One region of the Anoxybacillus andreesenii genome, then DNA from elsewhere that is predicted to be linked to it. Evidence: riboswitches for the same ligand, from Rfam matches in the RefSeq annotation. Region 1 holds a riboswitch; the other holds the start of a gene.

The links. A riboswitch is a leader RNA that binds a small molecule or an ion and turns the genes downstream of it on or off. The one in region 1 is predicted to bind cyclic di-AMP.
Region 2: linked by a shared signal. The riboswitch ahead of kimA (potassium transporter KimA) and the one ahead of J2S07_RS01340 (cation:dicarboxylate symporter family transporter) in region 1 are both predicted to bind cyclic di-AMP.

What each region holds. Positions count from the first base shown of each region.
Region 1 covers NZ_JAUSTU010000001.1:251,097-267,518, reverse strand. The annotation lists gene J2S07_RS01375 (beta-glucoside-specific PTS transporter subunit IIABC) at 1-324, opposite strand, end outside; gene licT (BglG family transcription antiterminator LicT) at 537-1,379, opposite strand; gene J2S07_RS01365 (ECF transporter S component) at 1,796-2,383, shown strand; partial or broken gene J2S07_RS01360 (DUF2238 domain-containing protein) at 2,534-2,776, shown strand; gene J2S07_RS01355 (hypothetical protein) at 2,956-3,408, opposite strand; tRNA gene J2S07_RS01350 (tRNA-Val) at 3,617-3,689, opposite strand; gene J2S07_RS01345 (WYL domain-containing protein) at 3,862-4,083, shown strand; cyclic di-AMP (ydaO/yuaA leader) riboswitch at 4,203-4,386, shown strand; gene J2S07_RS01340 (cation:dicarboxylate symporter family transporter) at 4,511-5,770, shown strand; gene J2S07_RS01335 (TRAP transporter permease) at 5,846-7,810, opposite strand; gene J2S07_RS01330 (DUF1850 domain-containing protein) at 7,797-8,327, opposite strand; gene J2S07_RS01325 (TAXI family TRAP transporter solute-binding subunit) at 8,456-9,472, opposite strand; gene J2S07_RS01320 (phosphatidylglycerophosphatase A family protein) at 9,583-10,116, opposite strand; gene J2S07_RS01315 (YjcG family protein) at 10,264-10,773, shown strand; gene J2S07_RS01310 (GNAT family N-acetyltransferase) at 10,780-11,202, shown strand; gene J2S07_RS01305 (DUF421 domain-containing protein) at 11,315-11,989, shown strand; gene J2S07_RS01300 (hypothetical protein) at 11,995-12,273, opposite strand; gene J2S07_RS01295 (UvrD-helicase domain-containing protein) at 12,384-14,660, shown strand; gene J2S07_RS01290 (hypothetical protein) at 14,785-14,961, opposite strand; gene J2S07_RS01285 (hypothetical protein) at 15,029-15,217, opposite strand; gene J2S07_RS01280 (class I SAM-dependent methyltransferase) at 15,338-15,790, opposite strand; partial or broken gene J2S07_RS01275 (GNAT family N-acetyltransferase) at 15,848-16,258, opposite strand; gene J2S07_RS01270 (AlkZ-related protein) at 16,234-16,422, opposite strand, start outside.
Region 2 covers NZ_JAUSTU010000008.1:154,474-170,895, forward strand. The annotation lists gene glpK (glycerol kinase GlpK) at 1-226, opposite strand, end outside; gene J2S07_RS10375 (MIP/aquaporin family protein) at 253-1,077, opposite strand; gene J2S07_RS10380 (sigma 54-interacting transcriptional regulator) at 1,270-3,309, opposite strand; gene J2S07_RS10385 (MFS transporter) at 3,753-5,054, opposite strand; gene J2S07_RS10390 (GNAT family N-acetyltransferase) at 5,448-5,960, shown strand; gene J2S07_RS10395 (hypothetical protein) at 6,233-6,850, shown strand; gene kimA (potassium transporter KimA) at 6,915-8,741, opposite strand; cyclic di-AMP (ydaO/yuaA leader) riboswitch at 8,891-9,036, opposite strand; gene J2S07_RS10405 (bacitracin ABC transporter ATP-binding protein) at 9,172-9,291, shown strand; gene J2S07_RS10410 (hypothetical protein) at 9,414-9,638, opposite strand; partial or broken gene J2S07_RS10415 (VOC family protein) at 9,749-9,841, opposite strand; gene J2S07_RS10420 (GNAT family N-acetyltransferase) at 10,004-10,414, opposite strand; gene J2S07_RS10425 (LrgB family protein) at 10,565-11,251, opposite strand; gene J2S07_RS10430 (CidA/LrgA family protein) at 11,226-11,630, opposite strand; gene J2S07_RS10435 (MFS transporter) at 11,819-12,988, opposite strand; gene J2S07_RS10440 (glycoside hydrolase family 1 protein) at 13,174-14,625, opposite strand; gene J2S07_RS10445 (PTS transporter subunit EIIC) at 14,631-15,362, opposite strand; gene J2S07_RS10450 (hypothetical protein) at 15,363-15,875, opposite strand; gene J2S07_RS10455 (PTS sugar transporter subunit IIA) at 15,888-16,208, opposite strand; gene J2S07_RS10460 (PTS sugar transporter subunit IIB) at 16,208-16,422, opposite strand, start outside.

The DNA.
Region 1 (16,422 bases):
TGACATGATGTTAAACACGCGTGCAATAGGATTGCCTTTTTTTTCATTGGTATCTTTCTCATTAGATGTAGCTACAATATTGTACATTTTCGTAATCGTATCAAATACATCCGCAACATGGTTACCGATGACAACCTGGTATTGGCCGTTACTTTCAACAACCGTTATAACACCATCGGTATTCTGTAATTCCTTTTTGTTAAACTTGCTTCCATCCTTCAATTTAAAACGAAGTCTTGTCATACAATGGTAGAGGCTCACGATATTCCCTTCTCCACCTACCCCATCTATGACTGCCTTAGCTAGATTTTTATAATCAGCCATTCTAGATTTCCTCCTAATGGTTTTATTTATTTTTCCAAAAGAAAAACCTGAAATGAATACAGAGTCCGAGACTTAACCGGAGGGATTGCAGCTGCCCCATCTTAGATCCCATTGTGGAATCCAGTAACAGCAGCTATTGCCTTCTCTGTTTCACTTCAGGTAATGCCTTTTCAGTAACACCCTGAATTATTAAGTTGATTTGTGATTTATGTCTAATCTTTGGTCCGGCTGGTCACACGGTTAATATGAAGGACCAGATAGACCATTTCCGCTTTCGTAATGGTAACCCCATATCCATTGGCAACATACTTCTCAATTTTTTTCACACATTCAAATGCTTTCTTATATTTTTGTTGAACATGCTTATATAAATAGTCATCATCGTTTTGCCCAATATCCTTTGAAAGAACCCGTTGTGCAAAAAATTTCAAATGGGTTATGAGCCTCCCATAATTCCATGTGTCCTCATCGAATTCAATACCAAAATGATATTTTATAATTCCCAAGACATCCTGAACGAACTGTGTAATCTTTACCGTTCGGTTTAGTTCCTGCTCTTCCGTTTGGGCATTAGCAAAGTGGAAAGCGATAAATCCCGCTTCATCCTCACTAAATTCGACACCAGTTTTTTCCTTGATAATCTCAATTGCTTTCATGCCAATTTCAAATTCTATCTTATAGAATTTCTTCGCTTCCCATAACAGTACATTATGAATTTCCTCATCATTTTTATAACGGGTAACCGCATAATGGATATGGTCCGTCAATGCCAAGAAGAGATAGTCACCAATTGGCCCATGAATTTTTGTCTTTGCATATTTAATGATTTCTTCTGCAATTTCTGCATACACTACTGGAACATCTTTCAGCAGGGTCGCCATCTTCAATGATAGGTCTTGGGTTTGAAGTGTAAAAACCTTGCTAATTTTTGACTCATCAATAACTTCGCCCGGCTTTTTGTTAAAAGCTATCCCATTCCCGAAAATAACAACTTCTTGATGCTTCTCATTCTTAGCCAGTACAACATTATTGTTCAAAGCTTTCTTAAGGATCACAGCTTCACCCGCCTTTTCATTTGAGACAATACAACTAGTCCTAAGATATCTCTCATAGTATAGAACAAAAACCTCTTGCTATGTTTAAAATAGCAATACTAGTAAAAATGAAAAACCTGAACCTACTTAATATGGAGAATTATAGACTCGTCCATACTAGTAAATTCAGGTTATGCCTTCTTCAGTAACACCCTGATAATAATTAAGCTATTAAAGTAAAGCGCTTACTCTTAATACTAAGATAATATCTTAAACCAAAATTGTCAAATATTTTTTCATTTAAACCAGCACAGGTAGGAGAAAATAAAACTATCGATTGACTGAATAATGCTTTTTTAGCTTGTTCCCCTATTGTCTCTTCTGTATTTTGTAGTATGATAACGAAGAAGATTTTTTTCGTTAAAAGGGGTTTATATATGAACAAGAAAAATAAGACGTTCCGAATTGTCATATTAGGGATGCTTTCCTCCATCATAATTATTCAAACGACAATCCCTTTTTTAGGATATATCCCGATGGGACCGCTTAGCTTAACGATTATTCAGGTAACGGTCATTATCGCAGCAATCGTCCTCGGAATGAAGGATGGAGCCATCGTCGGCGGCGTATGGGGTATGATCACGTTCATCAGGGCATTTGTCGCCCCGACAAGCCCAATTGCACCACTTATTTTCACCAATCCGCTTGTATCCGTATTGCCTCGGATTTTAATTGGTGTAGTTGCTGCATATGTGTTTCATAGAATGCTCAGCGGGAAGCTCAATGAAACAGTAAGAATGAGTATTGCTGGTGTGCTGGGATCTTTAACAAATACTATTTTAGTGCTGGGACTCATTTATTTATTGTATCGGGAGCCATATGCGAACTTTTTGAAGATGGACATGGAGCAGCTCTTGCCTGCGCTACTGACCATTGTAGCCACCAATGGAATTACTGAAGCAATTCTTTCAGGTGTGTTGGCGCCGATTATTTCAAAACCGTTATTAAAATTGAGAAGAAAATAGCAGCCTTTGCGAATAAGCATCGAGTCAATTGATTCGATGCTTATTCATTTAGGCTCTTTTCTCAAACATTGTTGTTTTTGAATAAAGATAATTAGACAAAACGGTTGATTATGCAGACTATCTATAGAAACAACTGAGAAAAGTGCTGCAATTACGGAAGGAAAATGGCTCATCGGTGTAACATTAAGTATATCGCTTGCTATCGCAGCTTTGTATGAAATAATCGAATGGTTAGTTTCTAAGATAACAAAAGGAGGAAAAGCTTCTAAAGAATTCTTAGGAACTCAAGGAGATATCTGGGATTCACAATGGGATATGTTATTAACCCTAGTTGGTTCTATTTTAGCACTTCTCATCTTTTCAAAATTGCATACAAAGCTGCTAAAAAAATAGGGATTATCCTGTATCTACTGATTGTATTCGACCTAGAAATGTGAAAGTAAATGAGTAAATTATTGTGTTCTGAACTGTTCATGAGCGTATTTAGTATTTCAATTGCAAACTCTTTATCTTCTTTAATGATATTGGCTATTTTATTTAGTTTATCGCTTGCTTTGTTTCCACTTTTATGATTATGAGTTAATCTTACAGACCCATTTATAGTAAAACAAAACAGCTATTAACAAAATTGGGTTAACCAGCAATGAATACCATATACGCCACCAATTATGATAAAAATCCCAAGGTTCAGGTAATAATGAGATGAGTTCATACAATGTAATAGCTATTACCCAAAACAGGATATAAAGTATTTGCTTGTAAAACAATTGCTTAAATGGATACCAATTTATAAACATAATATTTACAGGAGGGATTAATACAGTGAATGCAGGAAGCACCCACCAATTAATTTCTTTAGTAAAGTACCAATAACCATGGTATTTGAAGTCTATATAGGTCTCAGTAACTGCCTGGAAAGCGATTGTAAACATCCATATATGCAGTAATTCATTTTTGTTTAAACGTTTATTGGTTGTAAAAGCTAACAAATTAAAGAGAATAATCGCAGTAATAAATCCGAACATCGCAAAAAACATCCTTTTTAAAATTAGCTTTTTCAACCACATCTCTAATTATTCTGTACCTTTTGTATCTTTTTTGTATCATGATCGTCCCTTCACAAATGCTAATTTTCCCCTACAACTGCCGAACACAAAAAAGACCACTTCCAAAGGAAGCAGTCTTTTGTCAAGAACCCTTTGTTCCGAAGGATTCTACGGGTTTGGCACCCAATGACCTGTGAGGGACTTGAACCCCCGACCCCCACCCTGTCAAGGTGATGCTCTCCCAGCTGAGCTAACAGATCGTTTTTAAAGAGTACATGCTTTATTATACATGGGTACAATGAAAAGTCAATGCTTTTGTTGATAAAGAGCGAATGGAAAATAAAAATACGAACAAATATTCGTTTTTTTATTGTATAAAGAACATTTGTTTGCATATAATAGAGCTAAGAACTTGAAAAGTGGGGAGTCATCATGAAGGGTCTTCTCTTGAGATCGCTGGAAGAGCATATGCCAATTGAAATGATTTATATTTCCTCAAACAATCAAATCACGCAACGAAAAATTGTGATTACTGAAATCAATCCCAGTACTATTCGTGCTTACTGTTATTTACGCAGACAAACAAGATTGTTTAATCTAGACAACATTTTATCTGTAATGGTCGCAAGGAAAGATAATCGGCAAATTGGGTAAAATAAAAGCTAACAATCTTTTATAGGGTTGTTAGCTTTTTTCATACACTGAATTCTCCTCAAACCGGCTACCAGGAATCTATTATTTACAAATTAATTATAATAGGATAATATTTTCTTATGTGTTTTTCGCTTAATCTTTTTCAGAACGGGGGAACCAATCAGTTGGCCTCCAGCCTTTGGGGTGAATTTTTAGAAAATGCGGGCATCTTGGGTATTACGTGCAGCTTGCAATTTTTTAAGAAGGGGCATGTTTCCAGTCCTAACCCGACAGCTAACCCCGTCAGCGTCTATAAGGGAACAGCAAATCAATACTTCCTGAAAATCAGACACTACAGGTGTCTATTTTTGGCCGAAAAGTGGCTACTCTGTTTCCCTTACCGAGACTTATTATTGCAGCATAAAAAATAAAGGTAAGGAGAGATTGTATGAAAAAAAAGATTAGTTTAGCAACACAGATATTTATTGGACTAGCCCTTGGTATAGTAGTGGGTGCTATTTTCTATGGTAGTCCAACAGCAGCCTCTTATCTTCAACCCATTGGAGATATATTTCTTCGTTTAATTAAAATGATTGTCGTCCCAATCGTGATTGCGAGCATCGTTGTGGCCGTTGCAGGTGTTGGCGATATCAAGCAGTTAGGTAAGATTGGTGGGAAAACACTCCTCTATTTTGAAATCATTACAACCATCGCCATTATCGTTGGTCTTACCTCAGCAAATATTTTCCACCCAGGTAGCGGTGTGAATATGAGCGAGCTAAAGCAAACCGATATTCACAGCTATGTCGAAACCGCTGAAGCTCAGGAAAGTAAGACAATTGTGGACACCCTGGTTGGAATTGTTCCAACGAATCCAATTGCAGCGATTGCCAATGGAGACATGCTTGCAATAATTTTCTTTTCATTAGTTCTTGGATTAGGGATATCTGCCATCGGTGAAAAAGGAAAACCGGTTTTAACCTTGTTCCAGGGAATCGCAGATGCCATGTTCTGGGCGACGAATCAAATTATGAAATTTGCGCCATTCGGTGTATTTGCCTTGATTGGTGTAACGGTATCAAAATTCGGTATTTCCTCTCTTGTTCCACTTGGAAAGCTGGTTCTCACCGTATATGGAACCATGCTGTTCTTTATCATTGTTGTTCTCGGTACAGTAGCCATGATATCTGGATACAATATTTTCAAATTGATTAGTTATCTTAAAGATGAATTAATTCTTGCATTCTCGACAGCTAGCTCGGAAACCGTTCTACCAAAAATAATGGAGAAGGTCGAGAAGCTTGGCTGTCCAAAGCATATAGCCGCATTTGTTATTCCAACAGGCTATTCCTTTAATTTGGATGGTTCCACTCTTTATCAAGCCCTTGCTGCGATTTTTATTGCGCAAATGTATGGAATTGATATGAGTATTGCTGATCAAATTTCACTCATGCTTGTTCTAATGGTTACCTCGAAAGGAATTGCAGGAGTTCCTGGTGTCTCCTTTGTCGTTCTGTTAGCAACATTGGGTACCGTCGGATTACCTGTTGAGGGACTTGCCTTCATTGCGGGAATTGACCGTATTCTTGATATGGGACGTACCGTAGTGAATGTGATTGGGAATTCCCTTGCAGCAATTGTCATTTCAAAATGGGAAGGGAAATTTAATCCACAAAAAGAGGAACATTTAGTTGAACAATTATCTTAGGCAAAGTAGAACCTAAACTAAAAGGAAGCTCTTTTCTCAAACTGAGAGCTTCCTTTTTTATACATATTCAAACGATTAACTTGATAAGGCCTGTGGTGTGGATGTTCCTTTTCCTTTGCCAAGGAATTGAAGTACAACAAGACCAATAAACATGATTAAACCAACAATATCTGAGATTCCTTCTGGATAAATTAGCAATAACCCGGCAACAATTCCTACAATTCTTTCAACCCCGTTAAGCTTTCTTTGCCAGAATCCGATAACACCAGCGCCAATCGCCATCATCCCACAGAGTGCAGTGAATACAACCCAAATTAAGTAATACCAAGTCGTATCGATCATCAGTAATTCCGGTGAAAGGACGAACATATATGGAATAATGAAGGCTGCTATTGCGAGCTTGGATGCATTTATACCGGTTTTAATCGGTTCACCACCGGAAACTCCTGCAGCAGCAAAGGCTGCTAAAGCAACTGGAGGAGTAATATCTGCAATAATTCCAAAATAGAAAACGAATAAGTGAGCAGATAAATCGGGTACGCCTAACAAAATAATAGCAGGTGCTGCAATCGTTGATGTAATAACATAGTTTGCTGTTGTTGGGGAACCCATACCAAGAATAATACAAGCGACCATTGTTAACATCAAGGTTGGAAGTAATGCTCCACCCGCTAAGTCTAATAAACCGTTTGCAAGCTTCAGCCCCAATCCTGTTTTCGTAACGACCCCAACGATAATTCCTGCACAGGCTGTTGCTGCCGCCACACCCAGTGCGGTCCGAGCTCCATCTACAAGAGCATCAATCATTTGTTTGAAACCAATTCTAGTTGCTTTACGTAAACCACTGACAATAATGGTAATCAGAATGGACCATAATGCTGCTCTTGTTACACTCATACCAGAGGTTAACAAGACTATAACAGCTAGAATTGGAGTTAATAAATAAATATTTTTGAATACTTCCTTGCGATTTGGCATTTCCTCATCTTTTAGACCACGAAGACCTACTCTTTTCGCTTCAAAATGTGTCATGATCCATATGCCAGTAAAGTATAGTAATGCAGGGATAGCAGCTGCCTTTGCGATTTCCCAATACGTAATTCCGCCGATGAACTCCACCATTAAGAAGGCTGCAGCCCCCATGACTGGCGGCATAAGCTGTCCACCTGTGGAAGCTGCGGCTTCTACCGCACCAGCAAACTCCTTCTTATATCCGAGCTTTTTCATCATCGGAATTGTAAATGAACCTGAAGTAACTACGTTTGCCACAGAGCTACCACTAATTGTTCCTTGAAGGGCACTAGAGAAAACTGCAACCTTTGCCGGCCCTCCTGTAGCCTTACCAGCAATGGATACCGCTAGATCATTAAAATACTGTCCTACACCGGTTTTCACAAGGAAGGACCCAAATAATAGGAACAAGAAGATAAATGTAGCTGATACCCCTATTGGTGTTCCAAGTATGCCTTCAGTTGTGTAAAACATCGTTTGAATGAAGCGTTCTGGAGATAAACCACGGTGTGCTAAAAACCCTGGCATTTGTGGCCCAAATAATGCATAGACAATAAAAAATCCAGCAATAATGGTAATCGGCAAGCCCACTGCTCGGCGTGTCGCTTCTAATACCAATAGAACGGCTAATATCCCTATGTAAAAGTCTATATCCGTAATGACCCCTGCTCTCATGACCAAATCATCAATCATCAGCGGCCAATAAGCACCTACCACAACGGAGGCAATCGCCAGGATAATATCATACCATGCTGGCTTATGCTTGAATCCCCGATCCTTTTTCTTGGCCGGGAACAATAGGAAAATGAGAGAAAGGGCAAAGCCTAAGTGAATTGAACGCTGTAATTGTGCAGTCAAAACACCAAATATAGCCGTATATAGTTGAAATAAGGAAAAAGCCAAGAGACCTAGGAATACAATCCAGCCAATTATTCCTGTTAGTTTCCTCGTACCTGCCTCAGGGTCATACTTTTCTAATAATTTCTGTTGTTCCTCTAACGAAAGTGTTTCATGATTATTTTGACTCAATGATGTTCACTCCTTTCAAAAGCTGTAACAAATCTAGATTTTCAATCTTAATACGTACCCTTGTACCTTTTTCAAAGTAATTTAAAAGAGGAAATTCTTCATTTTGGAAAATAACGATATGATTCGCCCGTACTCGAGCAATTCGAAGGTCAAAATATGGAAATACTCGATTCATATTCTTAAGAAAATATTTCCCATTTTTCTCTTCGAATATCTCACTATCAGAAGCATATGACGGCATTCCGATGGCAAAATCCTCATACATCAGTTCATATTGCTTGATTTGTCCATCACTTGTTGACATATAACTTTCTACAACATCAGATAGATGGATGGAATGGGTATACTTGATTTTAAAAGTTTGTTCCTCCGACAGAGGGATGTAGGCAAGCACATTTTCAGTTTTAGGATCTTCAAATACAAGTGCCTTCTTTATGGGAATGAATGTAAGGATAGTCAAACTTAAAAATACGAGGGTTACTAAAAAGATGATCCAGTTTATCTGTTGCTTCTTCATGCAAACCCACCTGTAGAACATATTCTATATTTAGGAATTCATATTAAAAGATAATTTGACCGGCGCAAGCCCCTGTAATAAGGTATTGCAGCCGGTCATTTTTATCGACAAAAAACTAGAAGTTAAGATTAATAACCTTTTTCATCATAATATTTTTGCGCTCCAGGATGGATCTCAATTCCAGTTCCTTCCTTTGCCTTGGCTGGATCAATAATCTTAGCTTTAGCATGTGTTACTTTGTCTAGATTCTCGAAAATTGCTTTAGTGATTTGGTATACAGCATCCTCAGAAAGACTATCAACAACTGCTAACATAGCTGATACCGCTACAGTTGGAACAGCCTCTTCTAGACCATAAACACCAATTGGTACTTCATCTTGAATGTAGTAAGGATATTTCTTGATTAACTCATCAATTTTGTCCTGGGCAATTGGAACGATCACTACATCTTCAGTTGCAGAAAGGCCTTCAACTGCACCAGTTGGAGTTCCAGCTGTAACAAATGCCGCATCAATCGCACCATCTTGGATTCCAGCTGTGGATTCATCAAAAGATAAATCTTGCTTTTGAATATCATTTAATGTTAATCCATGAACCTCTAAAATTTGTTCAGCATTCAGGGCTGTACCAGAACCAGGGGCACCGATAGAAACCTTTTTCCCCTTTAAATCTTCAACAGATTTGATTCCAGATTTTGCAGTTGTCACAATTTGAATCGTTTCAGGGTAAAGAGTACCAATTGCTTGAATGTTATCAATCTTCTCTTTGAACATTGCTTTTCCTTCTTTCGCATAGGAAGCAATATCTGTTTGTGTGAAGGCGATTTCTCCATCGCCAGCTTTCAACGTTGTCATATTTTCAGCAGATGCACCCGTTGATTCAGCGTTTGCATCAATCCCAAGCTCATCAGAAATAATACTTGCGAAAGCACCACCTAGCGGATAATAAGTTCCACCAGTACCTCCAGTTAGGATACTAACGAATTCTGGAAGATCGGCAGACTCTTCAGCATCCTTTGAATCTGAACCAGAGCCTGAATCCTTACCTCCATTGGCCTTTTCTTTCTCTCCACCACCACAAGCAGCTAGAAACATTGATAGCGCTAACATTAAAATAGTCAGTAACAGAAAACTCTTTTTCTTCATTCCTTTTCCCCCTTTTTGTACTTTCTAAGATTATCGTTTTCTATTTTATCACAAAATTATGTATATTTGTCAACAGTATCATTTTTTGTCAGAATCCCCCACAGGAAACATTAGTTCCCTGTAGGTATTCCTTCTTCTTCTAATTGCTCTTCTAGATCACGAAAGCGGTGTGCCAAGCGGGATGCAGCTGTAGCTGCAATGGCTCCAACAATATCATCAAGAAATGTATTGACTGCGACTCCTTTTTTTGTATCCAAATCTCTTATAATGCCAATCTTGTTTTTATCAAGGTGACCAAAGGTTGTAACTGCGATGCTTCCATATCCAAGGGCTGCCCCAAAAGCAATCGTTTCATCAACCCCAAATAAACCCTCATCTGATTCAACAAGGGATTGCAGCGGCTCGGAAAGTTTCTTCTCCTCAGCAAGCCTATCGAGCTCAACACCTACCAATATCGCATGCTGAATTTCCCGCTTTAATAGAACACTTTCAACGCTTTCAATACAATCTGACAATGTTAAATTCTTGTTATACGGAATTTGCATATCATAAACAATTTCTGCTATGGCTTCAATCGATACCCCTCGCTCTGTTAAGGATTTTCTTGCTGCTTCTGTAACAACTCTACTATGTACTCTTGTCATTATTATGTCTCCTCTCTCTTTTGAATAATAAGATTATAACATGTCGAATCGTCTTTGATGTGAATAGATTATTTATGAACTTTCTGTCAATACTGTTTAATGTTTGATATAATACTTGTAAAATTTAATGGCTCAGGAGGTTAAGATATGAAATATGGAATCGTTATTTTCCCATCTAAGTCTCTTCAAGATAAGGCTAATGCTTACCGAAAAAGATACGATACACACTACGCACTTATTCCCCCACATTTAACATTGATCAGTTCTTTTGAAGAAGACGATGACAAAATCAAGAAATTAGCAGACCAAATTCGCAATACTGCTGAAAGATTTTCTCCATTTCAACTGAAGGTATTGAAATTCAGCTCATTTCAACCAGTGAATAATGTGATTTATATGAAGGTTGAGTCTTCGCATGAGATTGTTGATCTTCACGAAGCACTTGCCTCAATCGTTGATCGTCCGCAGGAATATTCATTCGTTCCACATATCACCGTCGGACAGAATTTATCAAATGATGAACATTCTGATGTGTATAGCTCACTAAGAATGCAACCGATTAACCATGAGGAAACAGTTGACCGCTTCCACTTGCTTTATCAACTTGAAAATGGACAATGGACAGTCTATGAAACATTTCGTCTCGGAAAGGAATAATGCAGCTTGAATCTCAAATTAGTCAAGAATAATCAAGAACTTGAAAATGCCTACCGAATTCGTAAGGTAGTCTTTGTGGAGGAACAACAGGTTCCTGTTGAGGAAGAAATTGATCATCTTGAAGCAGAATCCAAACATTTTGTCTTATACGACCACAATGAACCAGTAGGAGCAGGAAGATTTCGTGTCGTCGATGACTACGGCAAAGTAGAGCGCATCTGTGTTCTAAAGGAGAAACGTGGTACTGGTGCAGGAAGAGTCATCATGGAAGGAATTGAGGCTTTCGCCAAAAGCAAAGGAATCAGCAAACTGAAGCTGAATGCCCAAACACACGCGATTCCTTTTTACGAAAATTTAGGCTATGAAGTGATTTCCGAGGAATTTATGGATGCTGGCATCCCACATAGAACAATGGCAAAGCATATATAGCTTTTAAGAGCTTTCAAAAAAAGAACTTGGTCCCCCACCAAGTTTTTTTATATTTCCTCTAATCATTACCAATACTAAGGAGAAATTGCTCAATTGTGGGGGAATTAGGATAATGGATTTTCTACAGATATTATTGGAGCTAATCTTTGGCTATGCTGCGCTATTCGTTCTGACAAAGTTAATGGGAAAGACCCAGATCACGCAAATTACTCCCTTTGATTTCATCTCTGCTCTTATTCTAGGTGAGCTTGTTGGGAACGCTATGTATGATAATGACATTAAATTCTCCAAGGTCATATTTGCTGTTGTCGTCTGGGGGATCTTAATCTTTTCCACTGAAATTATTACTCAGAAGAAAAAGGGGCTACGAAAGCTGCTCGAGGGCGAGCCTTCGATTGTCATTCGCAAAGGAAGGATCGATTACAACGTTCTAAAAGAAGTACATATGGACATTAACCAGCTCCAGCACTTACTGCGCTCGAAAGATGTTTTTTCCATTAGGGAGTGTGAATACGCCATTATAGAAACAGATGGTTCGGTTAGCGTCTTGAAGAAACCAAACTATCAAAATGTAACGATACGGGATTTAAATCTCCCCCTCTCCCCAGTCACTTTACCGGTGACTTTGATTCTCGACGGGATCATTGAGGAGGATAATCTCCATATGATTCAATGGGATAAAAAGAAATTACTTGATGCCATACAGCAGCAAGGGTTCAAATCCGAAAAGGACATTCTATATGCTGAGTGGAAAGAGGGAGAACCATTGCTTCTACAATCCTATTAGGATGTTTAAATGCTGTCGTTAAAGTTTCTGCCTTTGCCCGTAATTTCACTGATGGCCTTATCACTGACTGAGTGATTCACCGCCCTCTTAATCGAAGTCCGCTTCTTTTTAATGGATTTCTTTAGAGACGTCCCTTTGGATAAGGTTACATTTGTATTGTTGTTTCCTGCCGCAGGATTCGCCCGATTGATCGGACCCACATGAAACGGATCATAGTTTTTCTTGAATTCTCTTTCGGCATATTGCTCGTATTGATTGTTCGAAACTGGTGGAATATAAGCCATCTTTCTCACCTCAATCAAATTTTTAGCCCTTTTACATAAGTATATGTTTTTTGTTATGATTAGGATTGTGTGAAATTTTGTCCTTAAGAGACTTGAAAAGGAGTAACACAATGAATACAGCCATGATTGACCAAAACATAATTGACTTAAATCAGCTTAAGAGGGAAAACTACCAATTTATCTATGATGCTGGGAAAAAAGGCAAGCTTCAATGCCCTGTCTGCAAAGAACCAGTTCGATTATACTTGGGAATTGAAAGAGAACCCCATTTTTATCATCTATCCAAACGAGAAAATTGCCAGGATCCTATACATAAAACGGCTGAGCCAATAGCCCAAAATGACGAGTATATTGAGCGGAACGGCTTCAAAATACCCATTTCACGCTCTATTTCAACAGTCGAAACCAGAACGGAGTTCAAAAATCCTAAGCGCATTTCGAAGCTTTCACCTTTTACTAAAAAAGAAAATAATCTCTCTTCCTTGGCCCACCCCTATATCCAATTGTTAGAAAATGAGGGGTTTGCATTAGACACGAATCAAGGTGAGGCCATTGTGTCTACGAATGGCCCCCTTCTTGTCATTGCTGGAGCAGGAAGTGGCAAGACACGTGTCTTAACAGCACGAACCGCCTACATGCTACATGAAGAACAAATCGACCCAAGAACAATCATGCTCGTCACTTTCACAGCAAAAGCGGCAGCCGAGATGAAAAATCGACTATCTCACTACCCAAAAATGGAACGAAAACACGTTGGGCAGCTGTTGGCTGGTACCTTTCATAGCATTTTTTACCGCATTCTCGCCTTTCATGATCGAGAACGCTGGAATTCTCATAAGCTATTAAAAAAGGACTGGCAGAAGGAACAAATTTTGAAGGAGGGCGGCCGAGAACTAAATCTTGATGAAAAGGAATTCGCCTACGACTTAGCCCTACAGCAAATCGGCTTCTGGAAAAATTCTCTCTGCCTTCCTTCTCAGGTTAGGCCTGAGTCCCCATGGGAAGAGAAAGTCACTTTCCTGTACGACCATTATGAAAAAACAAAGAGCCAGCAGGGATTATTTGATTTTGACGATATGCTGCTTGGATGCTTTCAGCTTTTTCAGGAAAATCCATCGATTCTCGCAAGCTATCAAAATCGCTTTCAGTACTTTTTGATTGATGAATTTCAGGATATTAATAAGGTGCAGTATGAGCTAATCCGCATGATTGCTTCTTCTGGAAATGTCTGTGCGGTCGGTGACGATGATCAATCTATCTATTCATTTCGAGGAAGCAACCCAGAGTACCTGCAAAAATTCGAAAAAGATTTTCCAAATGCGAAAGTTGTCGTTTTGAATGAAAATTATCGCTCCACACATGAAATCGTAGCAACTGCGAATGCAATCATTCAAAAAAATAAGGAGCGTAAGCCTAAGGTGATGCACGCGCAAAGGTCTACCTCCTCTGCTCCGATGTTGTTTTTCCCTTATGATGAGGAAGAAGAAGCCACGATGATTGTTCAGGATATGCAAGAAAAGATTGAGGCGGGATATAGACCGAGTGATTTTGCGATTCTATTCCGCACCAATACGGGAAGCCGTGCCGTATTTGAGAGACTTGCCAATTCTAGTCTGCCTTTTACCATTGATTTGGATGTGGAACCTTTTTATGAACGCTTTATCGTAAAAGGAATGCTTTCTTTTTTAAAGCTGGCCCTCGATGAAGAGGATCAGCACGCTGTGAGGGACATCCTGCCCGTCCTTTTTGTAAAAAATAGCGTTCTTCAGGATATTAAAGCGGAAAGCATTCTAAAGGATTGCACCATTCTTGAAGCCTTGAGTGCTGTGAAAACTGGTTTTGCGTTTCAGGAGAAAAAGCTGCGAAAGCTTGTGAGTGTCATCCGTTCCCTCCATGCTTTATCTCCGCTAACAGCGATCGAGACGGTAGAAAGGGAATTCGGATATGGAGATTTTATTAAAAAGAGGGGTAATGAAGGAAACAAGCTGGATAAGGGTTCAGATGATATTCGAGATTTAAAGGTAGTTGCAAAAGGGTTCCGGTCGATTGCCGAGCTACTGGATCATGTCGCCCACATGACTGCCATGAATCGAGAAATCAAAAATCTCAGCAAAGAGCTGGACGATGCAATAACCTTAAGCACGATTCATCGGTCTAAGGGGTTAGAATACAAGGTAGTCTATGTGCTTGGTGCTGTGGACGGAAGCATTCCCCACGATTATGCCCTCGATTCCTATCGAAATGGGGATATGGCAGCTTTAGAGGAGGAAAGGCGTTTGCTTTATGTCGCAGTGACTAGGGCTATGGAGGAGTTGTATCTCTCCATCCCCGACAATCGCCGTGGTAAAAATGCCCACCCGTCGAGGTTTCTGGCGCCAGTTCGGTAAGATAAGGTTATCTGGCTTGCCTCATGAAGACACAAATCAAATAGATTTCGAGTTTTGTGTCTTCATTTACTTATCTGAGGGCATTGTTCAAGTAATTCCTTCAGCATCTGACAGACTTGCATCCCTAATCTTTAGAAAGATTCCGCCCTCTAATCAAATTTAGCAACAATGCAAATATAATAATGCCTGCTAGGTAACCACCGGTGAAAGACCAGGAAAAGTAATCAAAGACAAAGTAAACAGCCAGCAAACAAATAATAGTTCCCGCCAAGAAGCCGACAAAAAATTTATTTATTTTCAACCAGTTCGCCTCCCCTTTAAGTAACTAAAGCCCTAGTTATTTGACAAGAAATACTCAGTCTTTAGCATTAGAGTTTTTTTGCGATACAGACTAGTTCCGCAAAATCATTCGAAATCGTCTTATCAGGGTTCGTTTTCACATCAAACCTCATTTTTTCTAAACCCTCCTCATATTCCTTATCATCTATTAAAGTAAGTACTGAAATATCTCTATTCTCCGCATGTGCTAGGTAGTCACATACCTTTATATTTTCCATTCTGTATCCAATTCTTAAATTAACCTCAAAACCTCTTGCTGTAAGCTCATAGAATAATATCTCTTTTTCCCAATATCTCTTTAGATCTTCACAATAGGCCGAAGAAAAATAATGATAAACCTACCAATTAGGCATTTCGTGAATGGCTATATTATGTAGTTTATAAATGCCACCCTTTTGAAGTACTCGATAGATTTCGTCTAAGGCTTGACCCTTATTTCGATAATGATGAAAAGCATAGTTATTTGAAATAAAATCAAAGGTGTCTGACTGGTATGGCATATTCTCAACATCTGCCAAAATTAAGTCAACATTTTTTAACCTGTCCCTAGCTTTTTGTAACATTTGCTCGGATAAATCTAATCCATACCACTTAATTGCCATTTTATCAAAATAGCCTTTCTGTTTTTCGAGATATAGACCGGTTCCACAGGATAAATCCAATACATGATATTCACTTCTACTATTTTTATTAATAACTTCATTTAATTCAGCATCAAAGTAAATTTCATTAACCCTATATGGGTTCTTATCATATCTTTCAGCAATTTTTGAATAATTTGTTGTCTTCATATCTTATTTCCCTCCTTTACGATGACCTAATCTTTCATAATTTAAAGCTAGGCACATTCACAACTCTATCCAGAACCTTTTAATAACATTTCCATCTTCCTCGACGAAACTGATATCTGGCACTCCCCCATTATTCAAAATCGTTCTTTCAGAGCCAATATTGGTTTCGTCGCAGACCACGAGTGCCTTTTGAATCCCGATTTCTTTTGCTTTATTTAAGGATAAAGCTAAAAGTTGTGTCGCAAACCCCTTTCTTCTTTCAGACAGGCGTATACCATAGCCGATATGTCCACCACAACAGAGTAATCTCTCAGTTAATCTATGCCGAATATTCACAACACCAATAACCCGCTTGTGATCATTTACCAACCAAAATGTTGAATCGGGAACCCGGGTTTCAGGGAGATTTATCCCTTTCTCAGAATAAAGCAAAGATTGAACCTTTAGGCAAATATTTTCCCCAGCCTTTTTATCCCCTCAGCACTACATATATTTGAAAAATGGGCCATGAGAAATTGCCTTGCTTGTTCCTTATCAATGGAAATGATGTCTATTCCATTTCTAGTAATCCAAGAATTATAGGTTTCAAAGGCTGTACTGCTCCACCCATTCTTCTCGCCTAATTCATTTCT
Region 2 (16,422 bases), on a different contig from region 1:
TTCCTGCTACTTGCTCTGGTTTTACATCAGCCTCTGCTAGACATGAAGCTATTACCGCTAGAATCGAACCCCAAATTTCATTTGCATTATGCTCAACCCAACCCGGATTCGGAAAAATTTGTGTGAATTCACGCTGAGCTATTTGAACTATTTCACCTTTTCTATTAAAAAGAATAGCACGTGAACTTGTTGTCCCTTGGTCTAATGATAAAATATACTTTTCCATTAAAAAACGCTCCCTTCATAATTAAGCTATGCACTAACATTATCTGTACTTACACTATATTGAGGCTTCTTACCAAGAAAATATGCTCCTGCAAGAACGATAACGGAAGCACCTATTACATACCAAAGACTTGCTGTTGGTTCACCTAGGAATGCCGCTTTATAAAACAATCCTCCAATGCTTCCTCCCAGAATGGGTCCAATAACTGGAATCCAAGCATAACCCCAGTTAGAACCACCTTTTCCTGGTATCGGAAGAAGAGCATGAGCGATTCTCGGACCTAAGTCACGAGCAGGGTTAATCGCATATCCTGTCGTTCCACCAAAGCTCAATCCGATAGCAAAAATGAGGAATCCTACAATAAGCGGATTTAATCCGTCTGTAAATTTATTTGCACCAATGGCTAAGATACCAAGAACAAGAATAAATGTACCAACCATTTCACTGATTAAATTAGCAAATGTATATGGAACAGCAGGCCCTGTTGCAAATGTTCCTAATTTTGCGCCTGGGTCGTCAGTTAATCTCCAATGAGGTAGATAATGGAAATAGATAATAACAGCACCTATCATGGCTCCAATCATTTGAGCAATGATATAGGTTGGTACTTGGTTCCAAGGAAGATCACCCGTAAATGCAAAAGCGATTGTTAACGCTGGGTTTAAATGTGCACCGCTGAATTGACCTACGGAATAAGCAGCAATTGCCACTGCAAATCCCCAACCAAAGGTAATCACAATCCAACCACTGGCATTCGAAAGCGTTTTCTTTAGATTTACACCCGCGCAAACTCCTGCACCAAACATGATTAGAATTGCTGTTCCTATTAATTCACCCCAAAAAGCTGTCATAAAAGAACCTCCTAATTTTTATGAATCTAAAACTTAAACACAGCTGATTTCCCACCTACACTAGTGTAGAACGTGATTTAGTTTCTCGATTTGCATACCCCCCATTAAATATTTCAGTAATATCTTTGCAATAAACATGCCAACTTGAAAACGCCCTCATTTGAGGGCGTTTTCAAGCTTTTTCTTTTATTGTTAGGAAAATTCCCCAACCTGTTGATATTTTTTCCCTAACTCATCTTCAATTCCATACTTTCTCAACTTTGCGGCAACAGTCTTATGAGTAAGTCCAAGAGCTTTTGCCAATTGATTATAACTAGGATAGTATTTCGCTGCATGTTCATAAATTTGTTTTTCGTATTCTTCAAACAACAGAATATCCCCTGAGATCTTTAAAGGAATAGTGGGGTCTTGCTGATTCAATATATACTGGGGCAAGTCACTTAAGCTAAGTACTGTACCATCTGTTAATGTCATAACCCTCTCCATTATATTTTCAAGCTCTCGAATATTACCAGGCCAGTGATAACATCCCAGCGCCTCCAAAAACCCTGACTCATATTCATTGATATTTTTCTCCAATTTTTCATTAAATTGCTTCCGGAAATGATCCACTAATAACGGAATATCATCTTTCCGATTTCTAAGAGGTGGAAGAAGAATAGGTATTACATGTAGTCTGTAGTATAAATCCTCACGAAATTTACCTTCCTCAATCATTTGTATAAGATCACGATGAGTTGCGGCAATGATACGCACATTAAGACGGATTGTCTTCGTTCCCCCTACACGTTCAATTTCTCTTTCCTGTAGAACCCTCAACAATTTGACCTGAATATCAAGGGGCAGATCACCAATCTCATCAAGGAAAATGGTGCCGTTATTAGCTAGTTCAAATTTCCCCTGATGATCTTTATATGCTCCAGTAAAAGCTCCCTTCTCGTGGCCAAAGAGCTCGCTTTCGATCAAGTTGGGAGGGATCGCAGCACAATTGACTCTAATAAAAGGAGCCTCTTTCCTTTTACCAGATAAATGTATTGCCCTTGCTACTAATTCTTTTCCTGTACCACTTTCTCCAGTTATGAGGACCGTTGCATCTGTTTTTGAAACCTTATTGGCCATTGAGAGGGTGTCTAATAAAATCTCACTGTTGCCGATAATCGTTTGAAATGCCTCATCAAGCTTCATATGCTTGGACAATTCTTGCTCCAAATATTTGGTTCGTTGCTCCATCACTTCAAGCTTTTTCAACAGTTCTTTTATTTCGTTATATGGGCTAAGCGAAACAACTACTCCTCTAAATTCCTCATCTAACAGGAGAGGTTTTATTTTCAATATATACGATTCTTTATTCGAGAACCTCATTACTTTAACAAGGGATTGTTGCTTAACTTTTATCTCTTCCCATTCAGCTTTACTTACCATCTCTTGAATAAAACATCGTAATTCAAGATGGGAAAGTAATTGTTCCATTTGAACATTCATATAGGTAAAGTTTCCATTATCATCTGTTAAAGCGATCAAATCTGTTACCGACTCTAACACTAGATTTAGCCGTTCTTGTAACTCTCTTTCCTTCTTTAATTCAAAATGGAGTTTCTCTATATCTGATATATCTTGAATAATAGACACGGCCCCAATGATTTTGTCATTATAAAAAATAGGTGCCCTATTTGCCAAAATTGTATAATTTTTAAGTTTTTGTTTTTCTGCAAATTGAGTTTCCCCTAAATCTATTACTTCTTTTAATTTTGAATGTGGGATGACTTCATCGGCCCTTCTACTTAAAAGTTCTTCTTGGCTCATTTCAAATAGTTTTGTAGCAGCTTCATTAACGTATATAATGATATTTTCACTATTTACTACAACCATTCCATTTGGCAGGTTTGCGATCGCCTCCTGAAATATCACCGAATTCTCCATCAGGAGGCGATCCGTTTCAGCTTCTTTATTATCTTCATACTCTACTGTTTCAAGGTAATCCTTTATCTCCTGTAGAACGGAAGCAGGAACGTCCTGCTGAAAAACGAGGGTAAATTCCTCGCCTTGTCGAATACGCAATGAAACAAGGGCCAGCATATTGGTTACCTGAACACATCTATTTTTGTATTCCACGTGAATACTAGTCAAAATTTCCTGATCCTTAACTAACTCTTGCAATCTAACAATTAGCCCAGCAGCCATTCTTACATGTAAGCCATTTTTTTTGTAGACTGTAATATTTATTTTCCTCAATTGAAATTGCTCCCTTCAAATATGGAGAAGTTTGAGAAAACAAAAAGCGAATAGAGAGCCCTTTTTTAGTTCGAGCTTATTGCAATTCTATTTGTTCACCACCTAATTATCGTTTATCGATTTACTATTCACCTTATTCCTTACTGAAGATTCCATTTTTTCTTGACAATAAAAGCGATAAGAATATCGTTCTTCATACCTTGAAGTTTTCGGTTTAATTCTTTAATATGTTCATCCTTGTCCAGATATAACTTACTTCGTTTCTTCCTATAATAATTTAAACGGCTTGAAACTATACAAAAAAGCCATAAAAACTCACAGGAATCACAAAATCATTCCCATTTGTTTTTATGGCTTTCTCCTAAATCTCCAGCCTTCTATTATGTTTTCTAATTAAAGCGTATCATAAATTTTTCCTTAAGGATAAAAGGACTGTGTCAAAATCATGATTTTTCCCCAAATCTCCCCTTTGAGGATTGTTGATTATTACCCTTACGAGACCAGGTTACAACCGGAATGAGGATTAAGGATAAAATTCCTCCAGCAAGTGATAATGTTTCAAAACTGGATCCAGCCACAACCATTCCTGATAAAGCTCCCCCAGAAGCCCCCGATAACGCAATTAATATATCCACCGTGCCTTGAGTTTTAGCACGTGTTGAGATTTTTGTGGAATCCACGATTAGAGCAGTCCCACTAATTAAACCAAAATTCCATCCTAATCCAAGTAAAGAAAGAGCAATGACTAAGAGAATGATTGAATCGCCTGGTGCGATTGCTGCAATAATGCCCGCTAGAAGCAACGTAGCTCCGGAAGCCATTGCCATAGCCGTTCTACCAAACCTATCAACTAGAACTCCAGTAACCAATGAAGGGAGATACATCGCCCCTATATGAAATCCAATAACAAGACCGATTGCACCCATCCCATGTCCATGATGGCTCATATGTACTGGTGTCATAGTCATAATGGCAACCATTACGATTTGAGTAAGTACCATAATTGTAGCACCAACGATAATACCTGTTTTATTTTCCACTTGATCCGTATGTGCTGAAGGTCCACTGACATTCTTTTCTTGGTTAGAAACTGTTATTGTTCTTGCTATAACCAACGGATCCGGACGAAGTAGTATAAAAAGGATAAGCCCCGCTAAGATATATGCAACCGCTGATAAAATAAATGGACCTGCAAGCGATGGAACTCCAATGGAAAGAGCAAGATCCCCCATCACATTCACTAAGTTGGGACCTGCAACTGCCCCAAACGTTGTTGATACCATTGCGATACTAATAGCTGTGGCTCGTTGTTTATTATTTGCTAAGTCCGTTCCAGCATAGCGGGCTTGCAAGTTTGTTGCAGTACCTGCACCATATATGAGTAAGGAAGGAAATAATAAAAACACACTATTGAAGATAGCTGCCAACACAACACCTATTGCTCCAAGTCCGCCTGTCATAAAGCCTACCGAAAGACCCATGCGTCTTCCAAAACGGTTAGACAGTCTTCCTACAGCGAACGCTGCCCCCGCCGATCCTAATGTAAATAAGGTAGCTGGAAGACCCGCGAATGCGTTGGTCCCAAGCATTTGTTCTGCAAGCAAGGCTCCGACTGTTATTCCAGCAGCTAATCCTGCCCCACCGAACATTTGAGAAAATACGACTATGATTAATGTGCGTTTATATAGTTTTTTCTGTTTCTCTGGATGGTCTATATAGCTTTGGGCCAAATCAACACTAGACATATTAAACACCTTCTTCCATCCGGTTTTTAAGCTCTGAAAGCGAAAACCCATCCATACCAAAAAAATTGACATTTAAGCTTTTGGGCTTTGCAAATCTGGAATTAGCAAGCGTTCTGTTGAATAGTTGGATTATAATCGTGCTGCTCACCATTTGTCAAAGTTTTCCCACTCTTCAAAAATCAAAACTAATGTTCATGAGGTTAAAAAGGGTTAGAGCAGAATAAGTTGAAGAAGGAAAAGCAATGTTTTTTATCGAAATACCACTAAAAAGATACGAGCCCCCTTTTATTAAATGACAAGAGTGAGATAAGCGAAGAAGACTTTAATTTTACGTTTTCTATGAAGAGTTCTAAAATAAAAGGGAAGACAGCTTTTGATGAGAGGAAGAAAAGTATGATTAGGGAAGCCACCCCAGAAGATTTAGAGGAAATTCTAAATATCTATAATGATGCGATTATTAACACGACTGCTGTTTACTCATACAAACCCCAAACCCTTGAAGACAGACAAGCTTGGTTTGAACAAAAGAAGGATGAAGGGTACCCCATATTAGTATTTGAACGAGATAATAAAGTGGCTGGCTTTGCGACATTCGGTCCTTTTAGAGCATGGCCAGCTTATAAATATTCCATTGAACATTCTGTTTATGTCAATAAGGAATACCGAAAAAAAGGAATTGGGACTGCTTTAATAAAAGAATTAATCTCTATTGCTACGGAAAAAGAATATAAAACCTTTATTGCTGGAATTGATGCAGCCAATGACAAAAGTATTGCCCTGCATAAAAGCTTAGGCTTTGTTCATTCGGGCACAATCAAAAAGGCGGGTTACAAATTCAATAGATGGCTAGACCTAGCTTTTTTTCAATTAGAACTTGACGGACCTAACAATCCTACAGAAGAATAATGATATTTGTTAGCAAAAAGGTTTTGGATAACGAAACATAAGAGCAGTGGAGAAAAAATAATCCACTGCTCTTATCGTAACTAAAATCTTATGTAAAATACTCAGCCCCTCTCCTTTCCGTTAGAATCTTGTCCAATTAAGAAATACATCCCCGGTCTTAGATGAAACTAAAACTCACGATTGTTCAAAGGTTAGCGGAAATATAGGATTATAGATTGAGAATGGAAATGAGGTCTTAATCATTAAACTTATAATCGGACGGGGGAACAAAGGTGGAAGTATATATCATTCTTACTGATACCGGGACATTATTTACAAAATTAATAAAGAAGTTTACAAAACAGCCATTAAATCATGCTTCTATTTCCTTTACAAAGGAATTGGACACAACATATAGCTTTGGAAGAAAACGAGCAAATAATCCCTTTAACGGTGGCTTTGTTAAGGAAGACATGAATGGAAAGTTATTTCAAAGGGCAACTTGTGCGATATACAGTTGTTCTGTTTCAGAGATTGAATATAGACAGATGAAAATGGTGGTCGAACAGTTTGAAAGGCACAAGCATTCCTATAAGTATAACTTTATTGGACTTTTCGGTGTCCTGCTAAATAAGAAAATACCAAGAAAAAGAGCCTTCTTTTGCTCTGAATTTGTCGCAACCATTTTAAGTAACGGCGGAATCGATATAAAAGGCAAACACCCCAGTGTAATTAAACCTAATGATTTGGGAGATTGTGAAGATTTTAGATTACTATACAAGGGGCAACTCCAACCTTATCTTTCTCAATATTGTTATCATTCAGCTCAAGAGATAACTCATAACACGAAGGAAAAAAGACAAATATGCAGTCTAAATTCCATTTTTCTAAAACAAACAAAGACTATTTAAAGGGGAAGGGATGCTAAGGGCATCCCTTTTGTTATAGGTTCAGCTTTTTCAGTAAGGTGACCCATTATTTTTTCAAATGGTAAGGCACCGTTGTAATGATGACATCTCTTCGGAATAGCAAGAAAGCACGAATAAGTATACTCGATTGGTTGTGAAGAATATGTTGCCATCCCTTCTTCGGTAAAAATTGAGGGATGATCACTGTTACCCCATAGTTTGCTTCACTTGCTTTATGTTGGACGATATCCACAAATTTTGTGAGTGGCTGGATGATACTTCGATACTGCGAGTGTAAAGTCACAAGCCTAACATCAGGTTGCCATTTATTCCACTTTTCCTCGAACTTTTTCTCATCTTCTCTTTCAAATGCGACATAAACAGCAATAATTTGATTCGCTGAAAGTGATTTTGCGTAATTCAAAGAGTTTTCAACCACCCGTGTGATGCCAGCGACTGGAACAATAATGACATTCCCTTCAATTGCTACTGCTGGATGATCTTCAGTAATTCTTAACTGGCTCCCAACGGCTTCATAATGATTCTTAATTCGGTGAAAGATGAACATTATTGCAGGGATGAATACCAAGACCGGCCATACTTGCGTAAATTTTGTAATAAAAAACATCCAGGTGACGATAAAGCAAATTAGAGCTCCAAGGGCATTAATAGATAGCTTTCTAACCCAATCCTTAGGCTTTTCGCGCACCCATTTTACAACCATTCCCGTTTGGGACAAAGTGAATGGGATGAATACACCAACTGCGTATAGCGGAATGAGATGCTCGGTTTTCCCTTCAAACACAATGATTAGTAGGATGGAGCTAATCGCGAGAAAGATAATGCCATTGGAATACCCCAGTCTGTCCCCACGTATTGTAAACATCCTTGGAATAAACTTATCTTTCGCTAAATTAACCGCCAGCAACGGAAACGCTGTATACCCAGTGTTAGCAGCCAATATTAAGATTAAGGCCGTTGTGCCTTGAATGATGAAATACATGAAATTTCGTCCAAATGTTTCTTCAGCAATTTGGGAAACAACTGTAACCTTCTCACTTGGTGCAATTCCATAGTAGTAAGATAAAAATATAATCCCCGAAAATAATACTGCTAATAGCCCTCCCATAAATGTAAGAGTTTTGGCTGCATTTTTCGGAGCTGGTTCCTTAAAGTTTGGAATTGCGTTAGAAATTGCCTCAACCCCTGTTAATGCGGAACTCCCTGATGCGAATGCTTTTAAAAGCAAGAATAGACTAATTCCTGCCACCGGAGTCCCTATCGGGGTATGCAAATTAGATGGAACCACACCAGTGGCAATGTTAAATAGCCCCACACCAATTAAGATTAGCAGTGTCAATACAAATAAATAAACAGGATATGCTAATACAGAAGCAGATTCCGTTACTCCTCTTAAATTTAAAATCGTTAGAAGGATAACAAATATTATCGCGATTAGTACATTATGTGTATGGAGTGCAGGAAATGCTGAAGTGATCGCATCTGTACCCGCCGATACACTTACTGCCACTGTTAAAATATAGTCAACTAACAATGAGCCACCAGCAATAAGCCCTGAATTAACCCCTAAGTTATTTTTTGACACCACATAAGCGCCGCCACCATGAGGATAGGCAAAAATAATTTGTCGATACGATAAAATTAATGCTGTTAATAGTACCAATACTCCTATAGCGATAGGAATTGAGTACCAAAAGGCTGCGGCACTTATTGTTATTAAGACTATTAAGATTTGTTCTGGGCCGTAAGCAACAGAAGATAATGCATCTGAAGAAAGAATTGCTAATGCTTTTGTCTTACTAAGCTTTTGTTCCCCAAGTTCTGTTGACTTTAATGGTCGACCGATTAACAGTCTTTTTACTGGATACATCATGTCTCACACCACCGCAAGTTTTATAAACGTATTTTGCCCTGAAATTAAAGAATAATCTCAAAGCGAATTTTTTGAACAAATAAAAAATGCCCACAAGCCATCACGAAATAGACTTGTAGACATTATATTTTTTGTCCCACAAGTTCCACCTTCCTTCTCATCTAACGCTTACGAGGTTAGCTGTCGGATTCGGACCATTGAGTAGCCCTACCTAAAAAGGATTCACCCCTTGGATTTACTAAGAAATCCACGAAAATGGTTCCCCCGCACCTATCGGTTTCAGCGGTTTAGAAATTTGAAACTGATGTAATAATACGCCTGTGAATGGAAAAAGTAAATAATAATTTTGTATAAAAATTACGCCTTAAAAAAGGGGACTATCGGTAATGGATTTTTTACGATTGGATGATATTCATAAGGAGGATTGGATTTGTTGAAAGAAAATGACCCGCTATTATCTGACGACTTTTTAGACGAATTGGCGAAGGAAATTAACCAGCAATATGGGTGGGAAAAGCCTGACCAACCAGAAGAGGATATGAAAGAATGACCCCTTTCAATTTTGTTTACCTTTAAAGCTATATTTAAAAAAACAAACTGGACACTAATCAAAAGAGATTTATATACATAAAAGACTCCCATGATGGGAGTCTAATTCAAGTTGTATTAAAATTAAGTAAAAGGCTTCTCCTTTTCCTTCCGATTAGAGGCACTGTCCACTGCTTCATCGGCACCTTCACCTGCTTTGTTGCCCATTGCACCTCCAGCAATGGCTCCCGCAACCGTGCCAATGGGACCTAATACTGAACCCACTGCACCGCCAGCAACTGCACCAGCACCTGTTCCTAGTGCCTCCCCTGTATCAAGATCGTCTTGATTACGCTTTTTCTCAACCATTTATTTCACCTCCTCGTTTGGGAAGTGTTTTTTCTAACACATCCCTTAAGAATAACATACCCTTTCTCCTAAATTCCATAATCGATTTAGCTTTTTATTTTACATATAATCTAGCCCTCAATCTCCCATGCTGGGTTCCAGACTACTTCCCACAAATGGCCATCGGGATCCTGGAAGTGACCAGAATATCCACCCCAAAAAGTGATAGGTTAAAGCAAAAAAAAGCATGAGTCCGGTTCAATACCGAGTTCATGCTCAAGTAGCTCCCTGAATCCCTTGTCTAACTTCTTGGGTTCCGTTCAAGAACGGTCTTCAGATATACCAATACACTTAATTGTTTCAAGTAGATTCTTTGAACAAACCCTCTAGCTTAACTTAGCAAATGCCACTAAAGAACCCTTGTCGCAAGATTGAAAGCCATTTTTTTCATAAAAATGCCTCACATCCGGTGCTTCTTCGGTCAATAGAACTTTTTGACGAACATGGCTATAATTATCTAGAATTTTCTGCATCAGCTGGGTAGCAATCCCTTGATTCTGATAAGCATTTAATACAAGGATATCTTGAATATAAATAATTGTTAATCCATCACCAACAACACGAATGAGACCAACTAATTCCTCTCCATCCCAAGCGGATATAACGTCTAATGACTGTGATATCGCTTGTTTCAGAACGAGCAAATCCTTTGTATAAGCATTCCATTGTACATCATTATATAACTTTTCCAACTGTTCTATTTTTATATTTTTACTATTATTAAAATCTATTTTCACTTATTTATCCTCCTCAAAAATATTATTTTGAAGAGTGATTCCATAACTTATCCACTGTCTTATATCTCCTCTCAAACGCAAAAAAACAAATAACATCTTCTCTATGATAAACATTATTGATTTGTCGGTCAATTAAGATAATTTATCAAATCATAAAAAGAACGGGACAATAATGGGAGCAATGAGTGATGTAACAATAGCCGCGAGTCCCATTGCTACCCCTGCAATTGCTCCTTGAAGTTCCCCTTCTACCGCCGCCTGAGCCGTACCTTGACCGTGAGAGATCGTCCCAAGTGCTAGTCCCCTTGAAAGCGGGTGAGAAATCTTTGTTACATTCATGAGCCAAGGACCAAGCGCTGTACCAAGAATACCCGTCGCAACGACAAATGCCGCTGTTAAGGCGGGATCACCTCCAATAATCGAGGAAACTTCTACAGCTACAGGAACGGTTACCGATTTTACACTAACGGAAGCAATGATTTCATTAGAAAGTTTCAAAACCTTTGCCAAAATAACTGCAGAAGTAATCGTTGAAAGCGTTCCGAAAACTAAGCCAGATAATGCTGGAACACTATTTTTTTTGATAATATCCCGATTCTTATATAATGGGACGGCTAAAGCAACTGTTGCCGGCCCTAATAAAAAAGTCATAATGTCTTTAGCCATTGTGTAGTCATCATAGTTGATGTTAAATAAAAGCAAGAGGATGATGATTAAGGTTGTACTAAAAAATACAGGTGTTGTGAACGGGGAAGGAAACCGCCTTCCAGCGATATTTGATAGCAAATAGGTTCCCACTGTGATTGCAATACTAAGCAGTGTGACGAGTACGGCCATCTTTAACATCCCCCCCTTTTTTTACCAAGCTTTGCGAAACAAACCCTGTTACATAGAGTCCGATCACGATACTGCCGAGTAAGACAATGAAGAGGGAAATTCCACTTTTTAAAAATAGAGGGCCAAAATTCATTAACCCAACTGCAATCGGGATAAAGAAAAAGGCTAAGTGTTTGATTAGTAGTCCCGAGGCGGCCTCAATCCAACTTAACTTAATAACACCTGTTATTAACAGGATGAATAACATAACCATTCCAATGACACTTCCCGGTACGGGTAAATGAAAGGTTTGAGCTAATAAATACCCTAACTCATTAATGAGCCAAAGAAAGAATAATTGGATAGCTATCAAAATTGTTTTTTTAACATGTAAACTCATAAGATGTCCCCTTTTGATATTATCTTAGAATAACAGTAGTATAACATAAAAAATTTCAAGGCCTTGTCAGGTGGATATTGGTGTTGTTGTTAAAAAAAGTGTGCAGAGTGAAGAAAAGAGTATTAGCAAAATCGCTAATACTCTTATTGTGATTGGAATTCCAATCACTACAATTTTGATAAATCTCTCTATCCTTCTTTTGTTAATGGAGTCTCTGATATCGAAGGTCTTGTGATTGAAAATAAAGCACATAAAAAAGCAACTAAGACAAATATGCCTCCTACCAATGCATTATATGAAACCGAATGATTTCCAATTACAATCCCTCCAATAGCTGAACCTAATGCAATGCCAATTTGCAAGGCCGATGTATTGAAACTCTGTTGAATCGCAGCCGATTCAGGAGCCGTTTGAATCAAATAACTTTGTTGAGCAGGGGAAATAGCCCAACTTAACATCCCCCAAATAATCAAGGCTACTGGGAAAACAAAGCGAAAATGGGTTGTCAACGGCAGAAGAAATAGTATTAGGGAAAATGTTGCCATGAGGATTAAAATGCTCTTCTTCACTCCCCATCGATCGGTAAACCATCCACCTACTCCCCCACCAACTACAGCAGATACTCCAAAAAGAAAATATGCACAGCTTATCCAAAATGGATTCAGATTTAACATCGTTTGCAAAAACGGAGTAAAGTATGCATAGAGGATGTAATGCCCCGCCAACATCAGTACAGTCACTAGATGAGCACTGACAATCTTTTGACTTTTTAAGGATGCGAGTTGTTGGCTTAAAGGAATCATATTTTCAGGGGGAAGCTCGTCTAGAAAACGATAAACGATAACCATAGAAATTAACGATAAACACGCAATGAATAGAAAAAGAATACGCCATCCTAAAGCATTGCCAATCAACACTCCCAAAGGAACCCCTAAGACTAAAGAACCGCTCATTCCCATATAGATGATGCCTATCGCTCTGGATTGGTACCGTTTTTCGACAACTTTGGGTGCAATAGTAAGCGACAAAACAATAATTAAGGCAGCACTCATTGCGGTAAAAATCCGAGATAACATTAACATTTCATAGTTTACACTCATAAAAACTAAGATGTTCCCGATAAAAAAGGCAAATAATGACCAAAGATACAGCCTTTTACGAGCCACTTTGGCGGTTAGTGCGATCAAAGTAGGACCGGAAATAGCCAACATCATAGCAAAGACTGTAATAAGCTGACCAGCAGCACTAACGGAGATTTGTAAATCTTCAACAATTAATGGCAATATCCCACCAATAATTAATTCGACCATCCCAACAACAAAAGCCGTCATAGCCAAGATGTACACTCTAAAGTTCATTTAAAAACCCCCGAAATGGCATGTGAATATTTGTTTCAATCACAGTTCTCATATATAACATTGTTCTACATTACTAAAAAAGGCAAGTAAGAATCCCATCAAAAAGTGAACGGCCTTCCCCGAACTGAATAAGGAAAAGGCCGGCCCACATAAATACAATGGTAAATTAAATTATGTTTTCTTGGTTACAACTCTTTACCATTGGATTGAATAACCTTCTTATACCAATAAAAACTATCTTTCTTCATTCGCTTCCCTGATCCTTTACCTTCATCGTCTAAATCAACATATATGAAACCATACCGTTTTGACATTTGTTGGGAAGAACAGCTAACAATGTCAATGGGTCCCCAAGCGCAATAGGCAATGACATCAGCACCGTCTTGGATTGCACGTCCCACCTGTTCGATATGATCACTTAAATAGGAAATGCGGTAATCATCATGAATCTGGCCGTCTTCCAGTTCGTCATACATTCCGAACCCATTTTCTGCGATAATAATCGGTTTTTGATAACGATCCCAATATTGGGAAAGAGTATTATATAACCCTTGCGGATCCACATTCCAGCCCCATGGGTTAGCCTCTAGATTAGGGTTTACCGAAGTTGAATCAGCTTTGTTTACATTCTTTGTTGCATCTACCATTTGTGAGAAATAATAGGAGATTGCTAGATAATCCATCGTATTTTCTCTCAAAAGCTTCAATTCTTCCTCAGTAATTTCAAGCGTAATATTGTTTCCCTTGAAGTAGTTTAGAGCATATTTGGGATACTCGCCACGAAATTGAACATCTGTAAAGAAATATTGCATACGATTATGCTGCATCGCTAACACAACGTCATCTGGCTTGCATGAATATGGATATACTGTCATGTCAGCAACCATTGTACCAATTTCTAGGTCATAATTTAATGTTTTGGCGTACTTTTGAATTTTAGCACAAGCTACCATTTGATTGTGTACTGCTTGATATTCTGCTTCTTCAATATTTTCATATTGATCTTTACAAAAACCTAAGGACAAGAATGGTTCAATCTGTATCATGTTAATTTGGTTTATCACAATCCAATACTTCACTCGGTTCCCGAATCGATCTAACAACACCTTACCATAACGTTCAAACATATCAATGACTTCTTTATTTTTCCAGCCGCCATATTCCAAGGTGATGTTAATAGGTGTTTCATAATGCAGCATGGTAATAATCGGTTCAATTCCAAGCGACTTCATCTTATCAATCATCTTGTCATAATGCTTTAGCGCTGCTTCGTTCGGTTCCATTTCATCCCCATTAGGGAATACCCTTGACCAATCAATAGAAGTTCTAAAAGTTTTGAAGCCCATCTCAGCTAATAATTCTAAATCGCTTTCAAAAGTATGATAGAAGTCAATCCCATGGCGTTTCGGATAGTAGTGGGTTGTATCAGTAAGATTCCTTTTGACTTCTTCCAACGTCATGCCTTGCTGCTCCAGCCTTTGAATTTCTTCATTTGACATTCCTTTTAGATATGGTTGAACATCGGATGAATTAGGTAGTTTCCCATCTTCATTATAAGCACCATCAGCCTGACTTGCAGCAATTGCGCCGCCCCACAAGAAATCTTTTGGAAAAGCTGCGTATTTATTCTGTCTCATTCGTGTCACTCCTCTTCCGCTAGTTCTGCATCCTGAATAACCGCTTGTTTATCGTAAACTTTGAAAAATGGATAATATATTAACCAAGAAATAGCAAATAATACAACGAATAAAATCAATCCCCGGAAGGATTCAGTAATAATCCAGCTTTGGATTGGTGCTGGTAAATACCAAAGTTGAAATGGTTGGTGTGGAATGGGTACGAAACCGATTTTCATGACAACCCATGTTAAAATCGGCCCTACTAAACCATTAATCCACATAGGGATCATCAATATCGGGTTAAAGGCAATTGGCGCACCAAATACAATTGGTTCGTTAATATTAAATATGGAAGGAACAAGTGATGCTTTCCCTATCATTTTTAATCTTTGTGATTTAGCCATAAATGCCAACATGATACATAATGATAACGTAGCACCGCCACCACCGATTAGGAATAAATTCACTGCCTCGTTCGTAAAGATACTGGTTACTTCTTTACCTGCCTCAAAGTTTGCCTGGTTTTGTGCAATAGCCGGTAAAGCAATCGCACTTATAACTGGGTATAAGACCCAGCTTGAAATACCAAAGGTATACAAGAATGCGAAACCTAGGAAGTTAATCAAGACAAATCCCCAGAAACCTTGTCCAAGATTGATTAACGGAGAAAAGATTGAATTAACTACATTATATAAATTGATTTGTAATTCGAATGTGAAAATCCAACCAATTAGTAGTATTACGATAATTGGAATTTACGTGTTAAACCAAACAGCTACAAAGTCCGGGATGGCGGAATCTTCATCAATGAATTTCCATTTGGAGAAAAGATTCATGATAATGCCAACAAACAACCCAGCAAGCAATGCAGCAATCATACCACCGGTACCGAATGAATTCAGATCAAATACGATTTGACCTTCTGCCGTTAAGGTTGGGTATACCAATATTAGAAAAAATGCCAGCCCGGCAAGACCGGCTTGTTTGGAAACTTCCTTATGTCCTTTATTGTTCATTACTGCTTCCGGTATTAAATAGGCCAAGAATAACGAAAATAGCCCGAATGAGAATGTACTGAGCAATGAAAAGTCAGGAAAGCCCTTCCAATAATCCTTAACAATAGACAGGATTGTAGCAAACGAACCGATGAAAACCATCGGCATTGCCGTCAAGATTGCGCTTTGGACTGATGCAACCCATGGATTTTTCGCCATCTTATTTACCTTCGGAGCAAAACTATCTGTCATCCAAGACATCAATTTGTCCATCTTTTTCACCCCTTATAGTCTTTTGTATAATTTGATAATCTCCCGCATTACGTTCATTTCTGCTTTAACAGTCATTAATGTATCTTGAGCATGGCCAAATAATGGCGAAAACGGGAAATCAAATCCTTCAGCCTCTTTTTGTAGCGTCTCTGTTTGAGCTTTATGAGCTGTGATGATTTCTTCATTTGCTTGATTCATTAATTCATCCGCCTGATCAAAATCTCCATTTGAAGCTTTGTCCACCGCTTGATAAACAAAATCGCGTGCATTGCCGGCATGCAGGATTACATTCATGGAAATCAGTGCAAGTTCTTCTTTACTTACTTGTTCCATTATTGTTCACCGCCTTCTAAAATTTCTGTAGCAACCTTAACTAAGCCTTGACCGTCTAATGAGCCATACACTCTTTGTGGAATGATGCCATATTTAACGCCCGCTGCTTCACATGGGCCTTTTACATCGTCAATCATGTATTTCAAATGTGGTGCAACCAACAGTAAATCAATGCTATTTAAATGTTCGCCAAGTTCCGACTCACATTTTGCCT